DNA from 2 places in the Veillonella sp. 3_1_44 genome. Region 2 is predicted to be linked to the other one. Evidence: a T-box and tRNA genes for the amino acid it is inferred to sense, from the RefSeq annotation. Region 2 holds a T-box; the other holds one or more tRNA genes.
The links. A T-box is a leader RNA that pairs with one kind of tRNA and senses whether it is charged. The one in region 2 lies ahead of cysS (cysteine--tRNA ligase), so its partner is inferred to be a tRNA-Cys.
Positions count from the first base shown of each region.

Region 1 (10,802 bases), 210 kb from region 2:
CTCAACATTACGAAGACTAAGCCCCATAATTTCCTTTACCCACGTTTCGTTTGTAACGATAGGAACCAAGGATGGACGAATATCAGTAATAGTATGTCCCACTTTTTCGGCTAAAACGTAACCATCACCAGTAGAGCCTGTCAATGGATAAGATGCACCACCAGTACAAATAATAGCAGCATCACAAGCATATTGTTCCTTATCCGTTGTAACACCAACTACACGATTTTCCTGTACAGTAATCGATGTAACAGGTTCATTTAAATGAACTTGAACATTATACTTTTTTAGGATTTTCATAAAGATATTGCGAACTTCTAATGCAGAATCGGATTCAGGAAACACTCGTCCCCCACGTTCTACTTTAGTTTTTAACCCCCAACTATGCAAAAGGTCCAGAAGATCTTCATTACTAAAGCGTTCATAGGCACCGTACAAGAACTTACCATTACCAGGCGTATTTTTTATAAATTCGGTCATATCTGCACTATTCGTAATATTACAGCGACCTTTACCGGTAATGCCCATTTTCTTGCCAACCATATTCATTTTTTCCAATAAGATGACGCGTGCTCCTTCACGGCCTGCTATAACAGCTGCCATTAGACCTGCCGCACCACCGCCAATGACTATGATTTGCTTCATGCCTTATCTGTCCCCAATGCTTTTAGCGCTTTTACTTCACGAATTGTTAGTTGACGAGAAGCGCCTCGTTTCACACCACCTAAAGTAAGACCAGCATACGCAATACGTTTTAAATTATGAATACGATAGCCAAAGTGTTCAAACATACGACGAACTTGACGATTACGACCTTCATGAATTGTAATTTCTACTTCATGTACACCATTATGATCATCAAAACCTAAATCTACAATTGTTGCAGGTGCAGTTATACCATCTTCAAGCTCTACACCATTTGCAATAATTTGTAAATCATCATCGCGAACACGACCTTTGATACGAACTTCATAAGTCTTTTCAATGCCTTTAGATGGATGTGTTAGATTTTGTGCCAACTCTCCATCATTCGTAAGCAGTAACAAACCTTCTGTATATAAATCGAGACGACCAATAGGGTAAATTCTTTTCGTTTCATTTTTTATATAATCTAAAACTGTTTCTCGACCTTGAGGGTCAGACACAGATGTAATGACACCCTTTGGTTTATTTAACAAATAATATACTGGTTTCTCTTGAGCCAATAATTGGCCATTAACCTTAACCTTATCTTTTTGTGGATTAATTTTGACCCCTAATTCGGTTACCTTGCGACCATTGACCTGTACTTTACCTTCTGTAATTAGTTCTTCTGCCTTACGCCGTGATGCAATACCACAACTGGCAATATATTTTTGTAATCGTTCCATGCTATCCTTCTGTTTCCGAAACTTCTTGATGTAAGGCTTCTATCGATTCTACACCAGCACTTCTCAAAAATTCATCAGTCGTGCCATATAGAATCGGTCTACCTACAGTATCCTTATGACCTAATTCAGCTATAAGAGATCGAGTTAATAATTGTTTTATAATTTTATCGCTATTTACACCGCGCACCTCTTCGATTTCAGCCTTTGTAATAGGCTGCTTATAGGCGATAACAGCTAATGTTTCCATAGCCGCATTAGATAATTTATCTTCTCTTTTACGAATATGCCCAACATAATCAGCACATTCAACAGCGCTTACTAATTCAACACCAGCTCCAGATATACGTATTCGAATACCTCGATTCTGTTCTTCTAGTTCTCGTTGTAATTCTTCTATATATTTTTGTGTCGCCTCTGTGGAAAGCCCAAACACTTCTGCTAACATATCTATCGATATAGGCTTTGCCGATGAAAACAAAACGGCTTCTAAATGCATCGTTGGTAAGCTCATATGGCCCCCTTTCTACACGGCCCTCTCTAAGGTAGCAGTGAATATAATATCATCATCTTCATAGCGCATTTCCATAACTTGTTGTTTTAATAATTCTAAAACAGCCATAAAGATAGTTACCATACCACTTTTCGTTTCAATTGCTACTAATAACTCCCTAAAATATAGACATTCGCCACGATGTATACGACTAGACAAGGATATAATCATGTCCTCTAAACTATACGTATCCTTTTCAACCTTTACCTCACGAATTGTCTCTTCTTCTGGTAACTCTTTAGCCCGTTTTATAGTTTGATAAAAAATTTGATATAACTGTGAAAGTTCCAAATTATATACACTATCTAATCCAAGCACACTCGTTTCTTCAGGACGACTAAATATATTCGCAGATACAGCGGTACGCTCCATTAATAGAGATGTAATATCCTTAATTTTCTTAAATTCTACTAATTTTGCTACCAACTCGTCACGTGGATCCTCTGCTTCATCAGGCTCAGGTTCAGCCTTAGGTAATAACATGCGTGATTTAATCTGTAATAAGGTAGATGCCATAACAAGAAATTCACTACTATAATGAATATCAAAATGGTTCCAATTGTCTAGATATGCCAAGTATTGACTCGTTATTTCAACGATAGGAATATCGGTAATTTCTATTTTATGTTTTTCAATGAGATGCAAGAGCAGATCAAGGGGACCTTCAAAAACGTCCAACTTGTAGTTATAATCTCCCATAAAACCCAATCCTCAGAAAAAATGTTTTTAACTATATAATTATAAAGCATTTATAGTAGTACTTTCAAATAATTGTTTTTTTTACACTCATCTGCTATCTTTATTATTGTAATTATTTTATATTAAAAAAAGATACGTTATTGTGTATTCCTTTTAGAGAGGATTTATTATGTCATCGAGTGTGAGACAAATTGGGCGAAATCCAATTTTTCGCTTTGGTATTATAGGTATTGTTTTATATATCATCTTATTTTTAATTTATGAGCCCATAACCTTAGGGCTTGATGTAGAGGATATTACGATTTTAGCTGTACCAACAATTGTAGGTACCTTTTTATTTCAATATTTTATGGGGTGTACCGTTTTCCACAGGCCTTTTTTAGGGTATGGCCTAGTCGGAATCTTATGGGCACTTACCTTTCCTCTTTTATTCCATTGGTCCTATGTGAAGCCATTATACTTCTATGAATTTGCTAATGATTTTTTATTTGGCTTATTAATTTTCATGGGATTATCAGGCATTCAGTTTTTACTGAACCAAACAAATCGCTTCCATAAAACAACATCCTTAATCATGGCTATCATTTCCATGATCTTGAGCTTAATACCATTCTTACAAATTGGCTATTACATGACTACTTGGCATTGCTTAACGCCAGCCAGTCTGCTAGCCGTATATATGACCAATCCAGAAGAAGCATTTGGTTTTTTAAAGAATGCAGCTGGAATACCTGGTCTTATAGCAATAAGTATTGGTCTTATCTTATGGACTTATTTATTGTACTGGTCTAACTTAGGGATGAAAGCAGTAGTAAACTTAAATACTACACGCCCTATGCGCTCAGCTATGCTTATCGCATCCCTTGTAGCTTTTTTAGTATATGTACCATTCTTCTTGTTCCCACAAACCTGTATTGTGGCGAACTGGATTGCTGCAGGCGATTATGTAAAACAAATGCAACAATATAATGATAATCACCACTTAGTATTTGATTCCTTTAATTTAGACACAAAGGAAACAGCGGTGAACAAAACACCTGGTACTATTATTCTAGTCATTGGAGAATCTAGTTCTCGAGATTATATGAAAGTATATAATCCAAACTTCCCATATGACGATACTCCATGGCAAGGCAATATGCGTTCGGACAATAAAGACTTTGTCTTCTTTGATAATGCCTATTCATCGTACGTACAAACAGTACCAACCTTGGAGCGTGCACTATCTGAACGAAATCAATATGATGATAAACCATTTCTTGATTCAGCCAATATCTTAGATATTGCTAAAAAAGCGGGATACACGACTTCTTGGTTTAGCAATCAAGGTGTATTCGGTGAATATGATACAGCTATTTCATTAATGGCTAAAACTGCAGACACAACAAAATGGGCCCATGAATCTTATGCATTCTCAGATCGATATGATGAAGCTCTATTGCCATTATTAGAAACTGTAGATCCTACCAAAAACAACTTTATCGTTATACATATTATGGGTAGTCATATTTATTACAATGACCGTTACCCTCATGAATTTAGCAAGTGGAAACAAGGTCCGTATCCTGATGGTCAAGAAGCATATGCTAACAGCCAATTATACACAGACTGGTTATTACAACAAATTTACAATTATGGCAAAGACAAATTAAACTTACAAGCCATGGTGTATTTCTCCGATCACGGTGAAAGTTTAGACAAATCGCATAACCCTGATACATTTGATTTTGTTATGACACATATTCCATTCTGGGTATACCTATCTCCACAATATCGCTCAACCTATCCACAGACTGCTGAGGTACTTGCAAAACACGAGCATCAATTCTTTACTAATGATTTGCTATACGATACATTAGTTGGTCTCATGCATGCTCCAAGTCAACGATATGATGCAACACGAGATTTTAGTAATGCTCAATATCGATTTAATCTACATAACTTAACTACATTACTTGGTGAACAACCATTAGCAAATGATCCTGTTAATGCAAACAAGTAGTCTTTAATTAATATTGTAGCCATTATTTTTCTATTATATTGAGTTATTTTACCAGTAAAATAACTTGATATAATCAAAAAGAGATGAGTTAAACTCATCTCTTTTTTTCTGCAAGTAAAAGCTCTATATCATTTTCAGTATAAATTGTTATATTCTTTTCAAGTAGAGCCTCTACAGTACATCCATGGCCATTTTTCATTGTTCTAGTAAAAGTTCCATCATAAATGCGCTTATATCCACAGCTAGGACTTTTCGCCTTCATCAAAGCTTGCTTGCAACCATATTTTAGTGCAATATCAACTGTTAATTGAGCACCTCTTACAAACTCATCGGTAACATCAGCTCCATTAACAGTACATATACGTTCACCCTGCCGCTCCGCAGGATCACGAGGCGTACTAAGTCCCCCTAACACTTCCGGACATACAGGTACTAATTCATAATATTCCTTTAAAGCCTCTATCGTTTCTATATAATTGTCTTTGCCATCATATCGACAAGGTACACCAAATAGGCATTCACTAATTAATAACTTAGGTTTCTTATTCATAGATTTATCTATCTCTTATATATTCATACGTAACTTATAGTAATAATTTTCACAAATCGTTTTAATTGTATATAAGAAAAAAAGACTAACCCAAAGTTAGTCTTAATTGGTGCCGAGGACCGGAATCGAACCGGTACGGTTGTTTCCAACCGACGGATTTTAAGTCCGTTGCGTCTGCCTGTTCCGCCACCCCGGCATGGGTAACGATTGTGGAGGCGGCACCCAGAATCGAACTGGGGAATAAAGGTTTTGCAGACCTCTGCCTTACCGCTTGGCTATGCCGCCATATAAAATTGGAGCGGGAAACGAGATTCGAACTCGCGACCCCCGCCTTGGCAAGGCGGTGCTCTACCGCTGAGCTATTCCCGCATATAAATGGTGCCTCAGGACAGAATCGAACTGTCGACACACGGATTTTCAGTCCGTTGCTCTACCAACTGAGCTACCGAGGCATAAATGGCGACCCCGATCAGATTTGAACTGACGATCTTCGCCGTGACAGGGCGACATGTTAACCGCTACACCACGGGGCCGTAACCAAAGTACTTGCTTAGTATATCGGTTATCAGGACTTTTGTCAACACTATACTACAATATTTTTAATAAATTCTTCCTCATTTTTTAATATGGTAGATTCCCTATGTCCTGGCTCAACAATCAAATCCTTGGACAAGGTTAAAAGATATTTCAAACTCTTAATCAAATCAGCTGGATCACTTTTATAATTATCTGTATTTCCCACATTTTGCTTAAATAAGGTATCACCAGTAAATAGATAACCTTCAATTTCTAAACAAACCGATCCCGCACTATGCCCAGGTGTATGATGAACTACTATATCAAAAGGATCTAAATTTAATTGCCCCTCTACTAAATCATTACAATGTGTATACATTTTTTTCTTATATACACTTGGTCTCCGTCGAATTAACTGTAACAACTCTTGATCTAAAGGATGTAAATAAGCGGGAATATTATAATGTGTACACACTTCATCCAAGGCTGACACATGATCACAATGACCATGTGTCAATAAAACTGCTATGGGCTCAGAATCTGCAACCATATCAATAATGTGGTTACAATGAAAGCCCGGATCAATGATTATAGATTTTCCCTCTTTGATAAGCACATAACAATTTGCTTTATAAAGCCCTAGAGGACGTTTTATAACTTCCATATAGTTCCCGCCCTTCTATAGAATACGATATCGTTTAGGAACCTCTTTTTTAATAAAATACCCTTCCCAAAACTGAGGGTGAAGCATAACTAAAATCGTAAATAACTCCAAACGACCTAGTAACATGTCTACAATAGCAATACATTTAGCAGTATTTGGCATAACACTAAAGGAGTCAGTAGGACCAAAGCCACCAAACCCTAGTCCTACATTGCTAAGAAAGGCCGTAACCACTTGCATAGAATCATATGTATTAAGACCAGTACAAGTCATTAGAAAAACAGATACCACATAAATCATTAAATATAAAAATAAAAATTGATGTGTCATCTGGATCCATTTAGTAGGCATCGGTTTGCCATTAATACGTACTACTTGAACCATATCAGGATGAATTGATTTTCGCAGATAAATTATAGAACTCTTAATCAAAATAATAAGTCGTATAATTTTTACACCGCCCGTTGTAGAACCACTACAACCACCAAAAAATGTACAAATAAATAACATCATCTGTGCTGCAGCAGGCCACAAATCATAATCACTAATAGCAAAACCACTACCAGTTTGAAGAGATACCAAATTAAAGGCAGCATTTCTAACAATCTCTAAAGGACTAGAATAGATAGATTGTAATGCTAGAGATATTGATACAATGGCAATACCAATAAACACTACAAGCCAGTACATACGTGTTTCAAAATCATTAATTAAAACGCGAATTCCTTTTTGAATTGCATTGTAATACACAGAGAAATTGCCACCAGCAAGAAACATAAAGAATATAAATACGAAACAAATATAATTACTTTGTTCATAAATAAAAGCCCCTGCTGATGTCGGTGCAAATCCACCCGTGGCAATAATAGAAAAGGCATAGTTTAACGCATCAAAAGGTTCAATGCCGCCAGCCCACAGCATAAGAAAGCAAAGAGCAGTAAAGGCAATATACAACTGCCAAAGCTTGGTGGCCATTGATTGAATACGAGGCATTACAACACCGGGCTTTGGTACAGATGCCTCTGCATTAAAGAAATGTGCTGCATCGGCGCCTAAATTCTTTAAAAATGATAGGATAAGAACGATAATCCCCATCCCGCCAACCCAGTGCATAAGGCCACGCCATAATACAAATGTGTGTGGTAACTCATCAACACTATAAATAATAGTTGCACCAGTTGCAGTAATACCCGAAGTGGCTTCAAATAGAGCATCAAAAACATTCGTCAATATGCCACTCCCCAAAAAAGGTAAAGCCCCCAAAATAACCGTGAATATCCAAGTAGAGGATACAACTAAGAACCCATCACGTATACTAAAGCTTTGACTTTCACAACCGTAATAAGATAAAAGAGTCCCCAAAACTAAAGAAAGGCTTGTAGTTATAAGGAATGACCAATATGCAGTTTCAAATACAACACTGTATATAAAAGGGATTAAAGTAAAAACCCCAAATATATAGAGTAGTCGACCCACTAAGGACATAACGATTTGAATTCGCATAGCCCCTCCTTACTAAGTAAGATATTTAAGCAATTTGCTTACCGATTCAGGTAATGTAAAGAGAACAATATGATCACCATCTAAAATTTGAGTATTACCACGCGGTACGATAGCTTCATTTTCCCGTAAAATTACACCTACCAAGGCCTTCCCAGGTAAACGAATATCTTTTAATTGTTTACCTGCTACAGGTGATTCATTGGTAATTTCAATCTCGATAGATTCGGCTTTACCACCTTCAAAGGTGGAAATAGATACAACCCCTTCTCCACTTCGTACAAAGCGCAAAATTTGACTTGCTGTTAATAAACGTGGAGAAAATACAACGTCAATACCTACTTGCTCCATCAGCATAATATATTCTGGCCGTCCCACGCGAACAACAGTTTTTGGGATGCCCATATGCTTACCGACAAGTGCTACTAGTAAATTAAGTTTATCATCATCAGTTAGAGCAATAATTACATCGCTATCAGCAATTTCCTCAGCTTCGAGCAAATCAAAGTCAGTGCCATCTCCATTGATAACCATGGCTTTATCCACTTGATTTGCCAGGTTCTCACAACGGTCAAAGTCTTTTTCAATAACCTTCACAGAAAAACCAGCTTTTTCTAGTAATACAGTTAAGTTCCGACCTAAGAGACCTGCCCCAATAATGACAGCCCGTTTATAGAATGTATTATAATTATGAAACCAAAGGTTCTCCACTTCAGAAACGGACTCTTTCAAACCTAGGAAAAATACACTATCATCAGCCTGTAGGCGACTTTCACCATGTGGAATAATCATTTCACCATAGCGTAAAATACCAACTAACAGAACACCTTCAGGAAAACGAATTTCTTTTAATGGCTGTCCTAATAGAGGAAATTCATTATTCAATTTGAATTCCATAAGGCGTACAGCACCCTGTCCGAACTCCTCAACATCTATAGCTGATGGTGTTTCTAAAATTCGTAATAACTCTTGAGCTGTAACCATTTCAGGATTGATGAAGAGATCAACACCTAATTGAGCTCGTATCTCCTCATCCATATGTTCCGCCACACTATTATCGCGAACGCGTGCAATAGTCGTAGGAACACCTTTTATTTTAGCTACCGAACAGGATAGCATATTAACCTCATCTGAATCAGTAACAGCAATAAACATACCAACATCAGACATATCGATTTCATTCAATAATTGAACATCACTGCCATTCCCTAGAACTAGACTAACATCTAACGTATTTTCAAGATTATGAATGCGTTCTGGAGAACGGTCGATGACATATACATCATGATCATCTTGAATAAGTCGTTGTGCTAATGAATAACCAACCTTACCAGCACCTACAATGACTATTTTCATTGACTTTATTCCTCATCTTGGGACTCATTATTAACAGGCGGTGTCCACTGCCGACCTATGTCGGTAAGTAATGTCCACCCCTCCTCTTGAACAATCTTTTTCTCTTTCATTAAATGCCCCAAAGCACGTTTGAAAGCAGCTTTGCTAATGTTAAATTTATCTTTAATCAACATAGCAGAAGATTCATCACTATAAGGCATCTTACCACCACGATTTAACAGGTACCCCATGATAATATCTCCATCTGAAACAAGAGCCTTTTCCTTTGTAGGACGCATAGAGACATTAACGCGACCATCATCACGTTTGAAAGTAATACGGCCTTCAATCATTTCCCCTACTTTTAACTTTCTCGTCATTTCGGAACGATGCAAAAAGGCAATCCAACGCTCAGGGGTAATAAAAAAAGCCCCCTCACTAGTTAAATTATAGATTGCCCCCTTTACAAGTTGTCCTACCATAGCTTCTGTTGCAGCTTTAGAAGCACGACGCATTTCATCATCTACATTCATGGATACCGCCAAACGACCGGATTTATCAGTATATAGACGAACCCATACTTTTTCACCTACCTGAGGTCTACCACGCATCTCCGCATGAGGCATAAAGATACCACGTTCTGTACCTACCTCAACGAAACAACCAAAATTTGTAGTATTGATAACCTCAACATAACCAATTTGGCCAACCTTCATGGCGGGTAGACGCATAGAGGCAGTTAAACGACCTTTTGGATCTCGATATAAAAAAACCTCGACTTCATCTCCGATAGCCACAGGAGCAATTTGTTGATCTTTATGAAGCAATATATCATCATTAGTATTGCCAGTTTGACCATCTAAAAAAGCACCTTGATCACTAGTACGCAACACTTTTAATGTGGCAATTGTATTTTCCAACAATTCTGTAGCCATATTATACTCCTTCAAATGGAACTCGACCAGCATCATTCCACAATTCTTCTAGACTGTAGAATTCACGCAATTCATCACCACCAAAGACATGACAAATTATATCGCCAAAATCCAATAAGATCCATTCACCTTCACGATAACCTTCTCTATGCTGTACTGTTATACCTAATTCGGCTGCTTTATCTTCCATTTCATCAGCAATACTTTGAGATTGTTTACTATTATTTGCGCTAACAATTAAGAAATAGTCGCCTAACATAGAAATTCCTTCTAAATCAAGAATTTCAATATCTCTCCCCTTTTTATCAAATGCAGCTTGTGCAAGCTCTAATACGATTTGTTTAATATCTTCTTTCTTTTTCATTATTTAGCCTCTTATCTTATCGCTTACTACCGCTCTCCTCACCAGGTTCTGTTGGCTTTGTAATAGTGCCACCATTATGTTCTGATTCAGGTGCAACCTTCGACGTACTATTAGTTGGTGCAGATATAAATTGTGTCATTTCATTAGCTGGCAAATTCCCCATTGTTATTCCTACTAAACGTTGAGCTTCCGTAGGGTTTACCTTCCAATAAGTCGTTTCACCTATAAGCTCTTTTTCTCCAGGAAGAATATAGAAGTGAATTTCTTCCTTATTAATTTTGCTCGCATTGTATACCAACTTAATAGCATCTAAAGTA
Region 1 covers NZ_GG770199.1:230,152-240,953, reverse strand. Annotated here, with positions in the region: gene HMPREF0873_RS01125 (NAD(P)/FAD-dependent oxidoreductase) at 1-645, opposite strand, end outside; gene HMPREF0873_RS01120 (pseudouridine synthase) at 642-1,370, opposite strand; gene scpB (SMC-Scp complex subunit ScpB) at 1,372-1,881, opposite strand; gene HMPREF0873_RS01110 (ScpA family protein) at 1,894-2,619, opposite strand; gene HMPREF0873_RS01105 (phosphoethanolamine transferase) at 2,789-4,621, shown strand; gene HMPREF0873_RS01100 (DUF523 domain-containing protein) at 4,716-5,171, opposite strand; tRNA gene HMPREF0873_RS01095 (tRNA-Leu) at 5,279-5,367, opposite strand; tRNA gene HMPREF0873_RS01090 (tRNA-Cys) at 5,382-5,456, opposite strand; tRNA gene HMPREF0873_RS01085 (tRNA-Gly) at 5,466-5,540, opposite strand; tRNA gene HMPREF0873_RS01080 (tRNA-Phe) at 5,548-5,623, opposite strand; tRNA gene HMPREF0873_RS01075 (tRNA-Asp) at 5,629-5,704, opposite strand; gene HMPREF0873_RS01070 (MBL fold metallo-hydrolase) at 5,755-6,351, opposite strand; gene HMPREF0873_RS01065 (TrkH family potassium uptake protein) at 6,367-7,854, opposite strand; gene trkA (Trk system potassium transporter TrkA) at 7,867-9,207, opposite strand; gene HMPREF0873_RS01055 (S1 RNA-binding domain-containing protein) at 9,213-10,121, opposite strand; gene rsfS (ribosome silencing factor) at 10,123-10,485, opposite strand; gene HMPREF0873_RS01045 (LCP family protein) at 10,502-10,802, opposite strand, start outside.
Region 1: it has a tRNA-Cys gene. The T-box ahead of cysS (cysteine--tRNA ligase) is inferred to sense a tRNA for this amino acid. The anticodon was not compared.

Region 2 (10,802 bases):
TACAAAAATATCTGTTCCAATACGTTCATCATCTGGTACAACAAAGCCGAAGTGTTGTTGTCTGTCGTAAGTACCAACTATGGTTTCATTAGCACGCTCAATAACATCAACGATGATGCCTTCACGTTTATGTTTTGTATAATCTGATGGTACAATACGAACACGTACCTTATCATTATGCATAGCAGTTCCTTTATTTTGTTCTGCTACATAAATATCTTCATCATCCAGCATAATAACAAATCCATAAGATTTACGATATCCTTTGTAGATACCTTCATATTCTTCATGCTGTTGATCTTCATATCGGTATACATCTGGTCGAGATGAAGTTAATACGCCTTCACGGGCGAGCATTTTCGCAGATCGAATAAACATTTCAAGATCTTTGCCACCTCGAATACGATTATCCATTGCTGCATCCTCAATATGGTATGCATGTGGTTGTATAGATTTATAAAAGTCCAATACCTTCTTCTTCAAGTCTGCACCCCCTTATTAGGATGAAAAAAGAAAAAGCCTGCAAAGCAGGCTTTCATCATTAGAATTGATTAATCATTGCCCCTAACACTAAGCTCAACACAGCAAAGATAATCCCCAATATAATCGTACATTTAGATAAGAAAGCATCTAAACCGCGTTGCTTACCACCAAAAGAAGAGTCTGCCGCACCAGAAACAGCACCGCCCATGCCTGCATTTTTGCTATTTTGTGCAACAACTACTACAATTAATAAAATAGATACGATTACTTCTACAATCATTAAGAAATTTGTCACGACTGTCATCCTTCCTGTGATGCTCGATGCGAGCCCAATACACGATGTTCTAAATACTTCTCTAATTTACGTTTTACCCTTTGTAGCGCATTATCAATAGATTTAACACTACGATCTGTGACCTCAGCCATTTCTTGATAGGAACGTCCATCAAGGTATCCTTCCAAGACTTCCCATTCGAGATCACTTAAAATATGACCAATATTGTGCTCAATATCATCTAGTTCCTCTTGACTGATAATGAGGTCTTCAGGATTTGTAATCTTTGTTGAAGATAGCATTTCAATCAATGTACGCTCAGAGTCCTCTGTATACACCGGTTTATTTAAGGATATATAGGAGTTCAAAGGCGCATGTTTTTGTCTTGTAGCCGATTTAATAGCTGTAATAATTTGTCTAGTTATACAAAGTTCTGCAAAAGCTCTAAAAGACGCTAATTTATCATGTTTAAAATCTCGCGTCGCCTTATAGAGTCCAATCATCCCTTCTTGGATGATATCCTCTCGGTCGGCACCTACCAAAAAATAGGAGCGAGCCTTAGCTCTTACAAAGTTCTTATATTTATTAACAATATAATCGATTGCAAACTCATTTTGCTCTTCCTGAGCTATGACCACAACTTGCTCATCGGTCATTTCCTTGAAATTGTAATCGGACTTGCGTGTATGAATCATTTTCATAAGCTCCTCCTTACAATTGAGCGAGAAAAACCAATATATTTATTATACTGGAACGGTATATGATTTTCAACTATCAATGACCTCGACGCAATTTCTCAAGCTTTTCAGCAACTTCAGGAGATAATAAACCTCCCACTTCATTACGACGCACTGAAAATTGATCACGTCTATGTTCATGAGCATATTGAAGTCGTTCTTCTTCCTTAGCAATACGAATCATATTTTGCAACTCACGAGCAGGAATGCGCAACCCGCCAGAGCCTAGAATTTGATTCTGTTCTGCCCCATCGGAGGTTACAACATATACATTAGTATATTTGCCTTTACGTAAAAATACCTCTCGTTCAATAAAGGAATCCGCCGTTTCTCCATCCTCAGTATACACTTCGATAAATCCACTTGTAATAGATTCAATGGAACCTCCAGATTTTGTATACTTACCATCAAATACAAGGATTACTTCGTAACCCTTAAATTTACCATAGTTCAACAATCTATCTCGAAGCTCCATTCTCGCATGTTCTAAAGACTCATGAGCCAATTTTTTCAAATGAGTCCAAGCAAAAATAACATTATAGCCGTCTACAATTAAAATATCTTTTAGCATGATTATTTCGCCTGGCGTTGACGTACCGCCTCATACATAAGAACTGCAGCTGCAACAGATGCATTCAAAGAATTCAAATTTCCATACATAGGAATTGTTACAAGGAAATCACAAGCTTCTTTTACAACGCGACTAATCCCCTTACCTTCATTACCAATGACTATAACCGTAGGAATTGTCATATCTGCTTCATACAAGGTACGATCACCTTCCATATGAGCCCCCATTACCCAAAATCCTTGTTTTTGAAGTTGTTTAATGGTTTGCACTACATTGCCAATTTGTACAAGTGGAATTTGTTCAATAGCTCCAGCAGATGTCTTTGCAACAGTAGCATTAATAGGCGCATTATGTCGTTTAGGAATGAGTACAGCCGTAGCTCCCGCACATTCAGCAGTACGAATGATAGCTCCCATATTATGTGGGTCTTCAACCCCATCCGTTAAGATGAGTAAAGGAACCTCATGTGTCGTTTCTTGTAATACCTCGCCCAATTCTTTAAATTGAACGGCCGATACAAGAGCTATAACCCCTTGATGTGGTACCTCTAAATCGTACTTATTCATCTGTTTAACTGGTGTTGGTCTAACTTCAATACCTTGAGATTTAGCAAGATTTACAATATCAGCTAACCCTGTTTTTACCTTATCTTCACTGACCAGAATACGTTGAATAGAACGGCCACTTTTAAGGGCTTCTTTAACCGCATTGCGACCTACAATATAATTATCCATACTACATACCTCGTAGAGTTATAGAAAAGGCTTGCCCCAAGATATGCTGTAAGCGCTCATCTTGGCGCGTTTCATAAAGAAATCCTAGTACTGCTTCAAAGGCCGTACTACTGCGATATTCTTGAACAGTACTATTTTTAGGCACGTTTACATTACTATTTCTAGCACGGCGTGCAATAGCTTGTTCATCTTCTGTGAAAGTATTTTCTATTTCTAGCAATACTTTTGCCTGTGATTTAGCACAAATAAATTCAGTAACGATAGTATGTAAGATCTGTACTTTTGTAATATTCATTTGTACTACGCGTTCGCGCACATACATGGAGTATACTGCATCACCGATATAAGCTAGCATAACTGCATCGGCACTTAGGCACTCCTCTATTGTTCGTTTGCGCAAACGAAGCGGCTCTTCTTCAAGAGCCGTTAGTTTCTTTATCGCTTCATTCTTTAAGAATTGAAATTGTTTAAACTTCACGTTTTTTCCACCGTGCACCTTGAGGAGAGTCCTCAATGGTAATACCAATCTCAGCTAATCGATCGCGGATACAATCAGCTAATGCCCATTGTTTTTGCTCGCGACAAGCTTGACGTACAGAAAGAATAACTTGCATTAATTCTTCATATTCAGCAGCATTAGCACCCGTATTGCCTTCCCAAGCTTTTTCAAGAACACCAATAACATCTGTCATAAATTTGAAGATTCGTTTCACTTCAGCAATTGCCTCTTGGCAAACAACGCCTTCTCTACTTGTTACAGCTTGATAGTAGATATTAATTTCTTTTGCAAGACCGAACATACTAGAAGTTGCTAAAGCAGTGTTGAAATCATCACTCATAGCATCCTCAAATTCTTCTTCGTATGCTTTCGCTTTTTCTAATAAGCGTTGAGCTTCATCACATGAGCCTGGCTCACATTTTTCAAGGTAAAGAAGGTTTTCAATAGCTGTGCTTAACCGTTCCAAAGATTTATTAGCTTCTTCTAGACGCTCATCAGAGAAATCTAATGGGCTACGGTAATGCGTGCTCAATAAGAAGTAACGCAATGCATCAGGACTATATTGTTCTAAAATATCTTTTACCAAGAAGAAATTATTCAAGGACTTAGACATTTTTTCAGAATTAATAGTGATAAAACCATTGTGCAACCAGTAGCGCACTGCTGGATGTTGACCAGAGCAACCTTCTGATTGAGCAATTTCATTTTCATGATGAGGGAAAATCAAATCGCTACCACCACCGTGGAAGTCAAATTCTGTGCCTAAATATTTTTGGCTCATAGCAGAACATTCAATGTGCCACCCTGGACGACCATTCCCCCATGGGCTTTCCCAATAAGGTTCACCAGGTTTTGCTGCTTTCCACAAAGCAAAGTCCATAGGATTCTTCTTACGACCATCTACTTCAATACGTGCGCCTGCTTCCATATCGTCTAATGTACGACCAGATAACTCACCGTAATGTTCAAATTTCTCCACACTATAATATACATCGCCATCGAGTTCATAGGCGTAGCCCTTGTCAATCAATGTTTGAATCATAGCAATGATATCATCAATATGTGTAGATACACGTGGATAAATGTCTGCACGTTGTACACCTAACGCATCCATTACTTCAAAATAACTATCGATATAGCGGTTTGCAATGGTATCCCAAGAGACACCTTCACCATTAGAAGTGTTGATGATTTTATCATCCACATCAGTAAAGTTTTGTACATATGTTACTTTATAGCCTACATGTTTCATATAGCGACGAATTACGTCCCAAGTCACGAAAGGACGAGCATTGCCAATATGAGGATGATTGTATGGTGTGACACCACATACGTACATTTTTGCCTCACCTGGTGTTACAGGATTAAAAACCTCTTTTTGGCGCGTCATAGTATTATAAACAGTAATTTCTCTCATCGTTACCGATGCCTCCAATTTTGTAAAATAAAAAAGACCTCTCATCTCATACAGAGACGATGGTCCGCGGTTCCACTCTGTTAGGTACCAATAGCGATACCCACTCATCGCATAACGGTGCGTCGCCGGACAAACCTACCTATAATCGGAGTGTCAGCTCGTGAATGCATTTCATCTACCTATCCATGAACCCTCCCACCATCGGTTCTCGCTAAAAAGTTAGTTGTAGAGTACTTCTTTCAGTCTCAGCTATTAAAATAATCTATATTCATATATAAAAATATTTTACCAATAAAGCTATAGAATGTCAATATTTACAAGAAAGATCCCCATCTTTCATAGGCAGCTATTCACATATCATAATAGGTATTTTAAATAGCTTAATTAGAAAGATGAGGATATATAATCAGAATATTAAATTACTATTATCATTCATAACAATAGCTTTTATAGTACACAAGTAATAATAATGTCATTACATCAAATCAATTAATATTAAGCATTTTCTAATTTATCTTGATCATCATGTTTACGGCAAATACCTGCAAAAATAGATCCTGTAAAGTTATGAATGATGGAGAATACTGCACCTGCTACCGCAGCTTGTGGTGTAAAGTGTTTTAGTGCTAAAGATACGGATAATGCAGAATTTTGCATAGCCACTTCAATTTGCATAGCACGACGAGAAGACACATCAATACTGAGAGCTTTACATATAAAGTATGTCACAACATAACCACTCAAATTTTGTACTAAACACGCTACAAAAATAATGAAACCAGTTTCGGCAATTTGCTTTTGGTTAACTGCAGTTACAGCTGCCAAGATAAGCAATACCGCGATAGATGCAATGGTTGGACATACAGATTTTACAGGTTCAATTTTTGCGCCAATAAAGTAATTCAATACAATCCCCAAAATAATTGGTACTAACACGATTTTTACAATGGATATAAACATTGGCATAAATTGAATTTCAATAGAAGATGTTGCACCTGCATATAATACGACAAATAAAGGCGTTAAAATAGGTGCCAATAATGTGGATACAGTTGTTGCTGATACGGATAAGGGAACATTACCATTTGCAAGGAAGGTCATTACATTAGAAGCAGTACCACCAGGACATGCACCCAACAAGATAAAACCAATCCCAACTTCTGGAGGAAAATTAAATGCTAAGGCTACTAAGAAACCTGCCAATGGCATCCATAAGAATTGGATTACGGATACGAGAATAACCTTCATTGGTTGCTTAAATACATCAATAAAGACTTGAGCCGTTAATGTTAACCCCATCGCAAACATAACAAACTGTAGCATGTAAGCAATATATGGAGTCATCCAAGAAAATACTGCAGGTAGCATATATGCTAAAACAGCCATCAATAGTACTATCCAGGATAGATAACTATTGAATAAGTGATTAATAGAACGAATAACACTCATAAAAACACTCGCTTTCATAATAAATCAAAATTTAATACGCCGATTATTATAGCATTTCTATAGAATATTAACAACACATACAAAAGGAGTTCACATAACACTTGTTACGTGAACTCCTTTGATTAATTGATCAAATTTATTTTGTTAATGCACCTACATTATCTAAACGATGTAAGCACTTTTCTTTACCAAGTAATGTAACAATATTATTCAAATCCGGACCATGCATTTGACCTGTTAAAGCTACACGGATTGGCATAAATACGAATTTACCTTTTAAAGAGGTTTCTTTCATTACGGCCTTGATTGTTGCTTTTACAACTTCAGGTGTAATTTCATCAAGTTCAGCCAATGCATTCCGGAAAGCGCCGAGAACTGTTGGAGCTGTTTCTTCATTCAATACAGCACGCAACTCCTCTTCATGCCCCTCTTCAAGGAATACTGTTTCGCCCATAAACAATCCTACATGATCTTTAATTTGAGCACCATAGCTAATATGATCACGGAATGTAGAGCATAATAATGTCAACCAATCAATATCAGCTTGATTCAAGCTATCTGGAGCTAAACCAACCTCTTTCAAATGCGGTAAACAAAGGTGGAATAACTCTTCATCACTCAAATTCTTCATGTAGTGGAAATTTATATGGTTCAATTTATCAATATCAAACACAGCAGGATTTTTCGCTACCCGATCCATAGAGAAAGCCTGAATTAATTCATCTTGTGTGAAGAATTCTTCTTCACCTTCAGGAGCCCAACCAAGAAGTGCCAAGAAGTTTACAAGTGCTTCTGGCAAGTACCCTAATTGTTTGTATTGTTCAACAGAAGTAGCACCATGACGTTTAGACATTTTCTTGTAGTCTTTACCAAGAATCAAGGAAATATGACCAAACTTAGGGACCTCCCAACCTAAAGCTTCATAAATAGCCATTTGACGAGGTGTATTAGATAAATGTTCCTCTGCACGAATAACGTGAGTGATCCCCATCATATGATCGTCCATTACTACAGCAAAGTTATATACAGGAATGCCATCAGATTTTACAATTACAAAATCACCAACGCCATTAGATTCAAAGGATACATGCCCACGTACCATATCATCAAAAGCGTATGTTTTATTCAACGGTACACGCAAACGAATTGTAGGTTTACGACCTTCAGCAATGTATTTAGCCTTTGTCTCTTCATCTAAGTGTTCACAATGACCGTTGTATTTTGGTGTTTCCCCACGATCCATTTGATCTTGACGCACCGCATCTAACTCTTCAGGTGTGCAATAACACTCATAAGCTTTACCTTCATCCAATAAGCGTTGTGTTACTTCTTTATATAAATCAAGACGTTCTGTTTGACGGTAAGGACCATTATTACCACCCACATCAATGCCTTCATCCCAGTTCATGCCAAGCCATTGTAAGGAAGCTTTAATATTCTCTTCACTTTCACGTGTAGAACGAGCTAAATCTGTATCTTCAATGCGCAATACAAATGTGCCTTTTTCCTTACGTGCTAATAACCAGTTAAATAAAGCAGAACGAGCACCACCAATATGGAATGGACCCGTAGGGCTTGGAGCAAAACGAACTTTCATGGAACTCATGATTAAATCTCTCCTTCATATACAGAAACGACAGCTTGTGCAGCAATGCCTTCACGGCGCCCAATAGCCCCTAGCATTTCATTTGTTGTCGCTTTAATACTAATGCGATCTAATGGTATCTCTAATATAGACTGTAAATTAGCCTTCATCATATCGATGTGAGGTTTTAATTTAGGTGTCTCAGAAATAACCATAATATCAATATTATAGGCTTGTAACCCACGTTCTTTCAATAAGAAATTTACTTTTTCTAGTAAAAGCATGCTAGAAATCCCTTTATACTGGTCATCTTCAGGTGGAAAATAGTATCCAATATCCCGTAAACCAGCGGCGCCTAGCATGGCATCCATCAAGGCATGAATGAGAACATCCGCATCGGAGTGTCCATCAGGGCCAAGGCCAGATTCGATATGAACACCACCTAAGATACAAGGACGACCTGCTTTTAATTGATGAATATCATAACCAAATCCAACGCGCATACGCTTATCCTCAATTCCTAAATATCGTTTTGCTACTGCAATATCATTAGGAGTGGTCACCTTAATATTACAATAGTCTCCACTTACTATATGTACAGGCTGCCCTAAATGCTCAACGAGGGACACATCATCAGTGCCTAAATATTTTTCATCATAAGCCTTTTGATGGGCCTCTTTAAATAGATCTTTTTGAAAGCCTTGTGGCGTTTGAATTTGGTATAATTCACTGCGTTTTAATGTTTCTATTACAGTATGCTCTGTATCAACTCGTTTAATCGTATCCGTAGCAGGGACACCTACAGTAGCAGCTCCATATTCTATTGCGGCCCTAACAACAGAATCAAACAGTTTCGTTGATGCTAATGGACGCGCTCCATCATGAACTAGCACAATATTACTATCTTCTGATACAGCTTTGAGCCCATAAGCCACAGAATCTTGACGTTCTCTTCCACCAAGCACTATCTTTACAGGAATATGCAAATCCAACCCTTGAATATGGTTAGACATATATTCTTGTTCGCCTTCAGCTACAACAAGAATAATTTCTTTTAAACCTTCAATCTTTTCTACATTCTGTATGGTACGTTGAATAATAGAATATCCCCCTAAAGGAATAAATATCTTATTTTCTTTATATCCCATACGGCGACCAGCACCTGCAGCGAGAACGATACAACTAATTGCCTTGCCCATTTTGTCCTCCATCTACACGAGCAAAAATCATCCGTCCTGCACTCGTTTGTAATATGGATGTAACCATAACCTCTACATTTTGACCAACATAAGGCTTACCATCCTCTACGACAATCATCGTGCCATCGTCGAGATAAGCCACACCTTGGTGTACTTCCTTACCTTCTTTCATGATTTGAACGCGAATCCATTCTCCAGCGATTAGAGCAGGTTTTAATACATTTGCCAATTCATTGAGGTTAAGCACTTCAATACCTTGTACACGAGCCACCTTATTCAAGTTAAAGTCATTAGTCATCAATTTCCATTGCTTATCTAAAGCAAGTCGCATAAGTTTTGAATCAACCTCTACAAGATCATCATAATCATCTTCAACAACTTCTATAGCTACCTTATTGGCATCTTGCATATCCTTCAAAATATCAAGGCCACGTCGGCCACGATTGCGTTTCGTAGCATCCGCAGAGTCAGAAATTACCTGTAACTCATTTAATACAAATAGTGGCACCATAAGAGGGCCTTCAATGAAGCCCGTAGCACATAGTTCTTTGATACGACCGTCAATGATAACTGAAGTATCTAGTAATTTTGGCGTACTAGAGGATTTATCTAATTTATGAGTTGAAAACATTTTAAAACGACTTGTTTTTTTAGTGCTATCTCCTCCCCATTGTTGTACGTAATTATTGTACATTTCGGGGCCTTTACGAGCCATGATTTTAAGTCCACTATATCCAAAAATAGCACTCAAAATTATAGGAATATAAGGTCCTATAATAGGTACTTGATTGAATGCAACACCAATTAGATTTGCAATAATAAGGCCGAATAATAAACCGATGGTGCCTGCAATCAATTCTTGATTTGGAATATGAGTAAGAATACGCTCTAATCTTTTAGCAATTACTAAACCTTGTTTCAGAATAAATGATGAAATCAGATAACCAATAACAAGGCCTAATAGAGTACCTACGATTAATACTGCAATACGTGCAATTGTTAATGACATGTCCCCAAAAGATTCAAATTGAGAAACCAAATATGGGTCAATAATAGGTGCTAAGCTATCCATTCCCACGTAGGCTGCTGTACCTACTAAAATGGCTATTACATAGCGTAAAATCCGATAAATCATGAAATCACCTCCTAATTATGAAAATACGAGTTGCATCGCCTCTTGTATAGATTTGACACCTTTAATTTTGATAGAACTATCATTATCCTTGATTTGTTTATAGTTGCCTTCAGGAATAATAAACTTTTTAAAACCTAATTTCTTGGCTTCATTTATACGCTGTTCAATGCGAGGAATACTGCGAACATTACCAGTTAAGCCTACTTCACCTAAAATTACCATATCTGTTGGAACGATTCGATTTTTCAGATTTGACACAATGGCAACCGCCATAGATAAATCACAAGCAGGTTCATTTACCTTGAGACCACCGATGACATTTACATACACGTCTTTATTACCTAATGTAAAGCCACAGCGTTTTTCTAAGACTGCTAATAATACAATTAATCGGTTAAGATCATAACCAATCGCCGTACGTCTAGGCATACCAAAGGCCGTAGTAACGACCAAGCTTTGTACCTCTACTAAGATGGGCCGAACCCCTTCGAGGTAAATCATAACAGCACTGCCACTTTCTTCATCGGAACGCTCTGCCAAGAGAGAAGCAGATGGATTGGATAATTCTTGTAACCCTTCCTCTACCATGGCAAAAATACCTGTTTCTGATGTAGAACCAAAACGGTTTTTAATGGACCGTAATATACGGAATTGATAAGAACGCTCCCCTTCGAAGTAAAGCACTACATCTACCATATGCTCTAACATACGAGGCCCTG
Region 2 covers NZ_GG770199.1:439,260-450,061, forward strand. Annotated here, with positions in the region: gene rnr (ribonuclease R) at 1-483, opposite strand, end outside; gene secG (preprotein translocase subunit SecG) at 542-778, opposite strand; gene sigH (RNA polymerase sporulation sigma factor SigH) at 784-1,458, opposite strand; gene HMPREF0873_RS02035 (NYN domain-containing protein) at 1,532-2,065, opposite strand; gene rlmB (23S rRNA (guanosine(2251)-2'-O)-methyltransferase RlmB) at 2,068-2,799, opposite strand; gene HMPREF0873_RS02045 (Mini-ribonuclease 3) at 2,801-3,277, opposite strand; gene cysS (cysteine--tRNA ligase) at 3,267-4,715, opposite strand; T-box leader at 4,765-4,971, opposite strand; gene HMPREF0873_RS02055 (bile acid:sodium symporter family protein) at 5,211-6,164, opposite strand; gene gltX (glutamate--tRNA ligase) at 6,301-7,770, opposite strand; gene ispD (2-C-methyl-D-erythritol 4-phosphate cytidylyltransferase) at 7,773-8,948, opposite strand; gene HMPREF0873_RS02070 (PIN/TRAM domain-containing protein) at 8,932-10,083, opposite strand; gene radA (DNA repair protein RadA) at 10,099-10,802, opposite strand, start outside.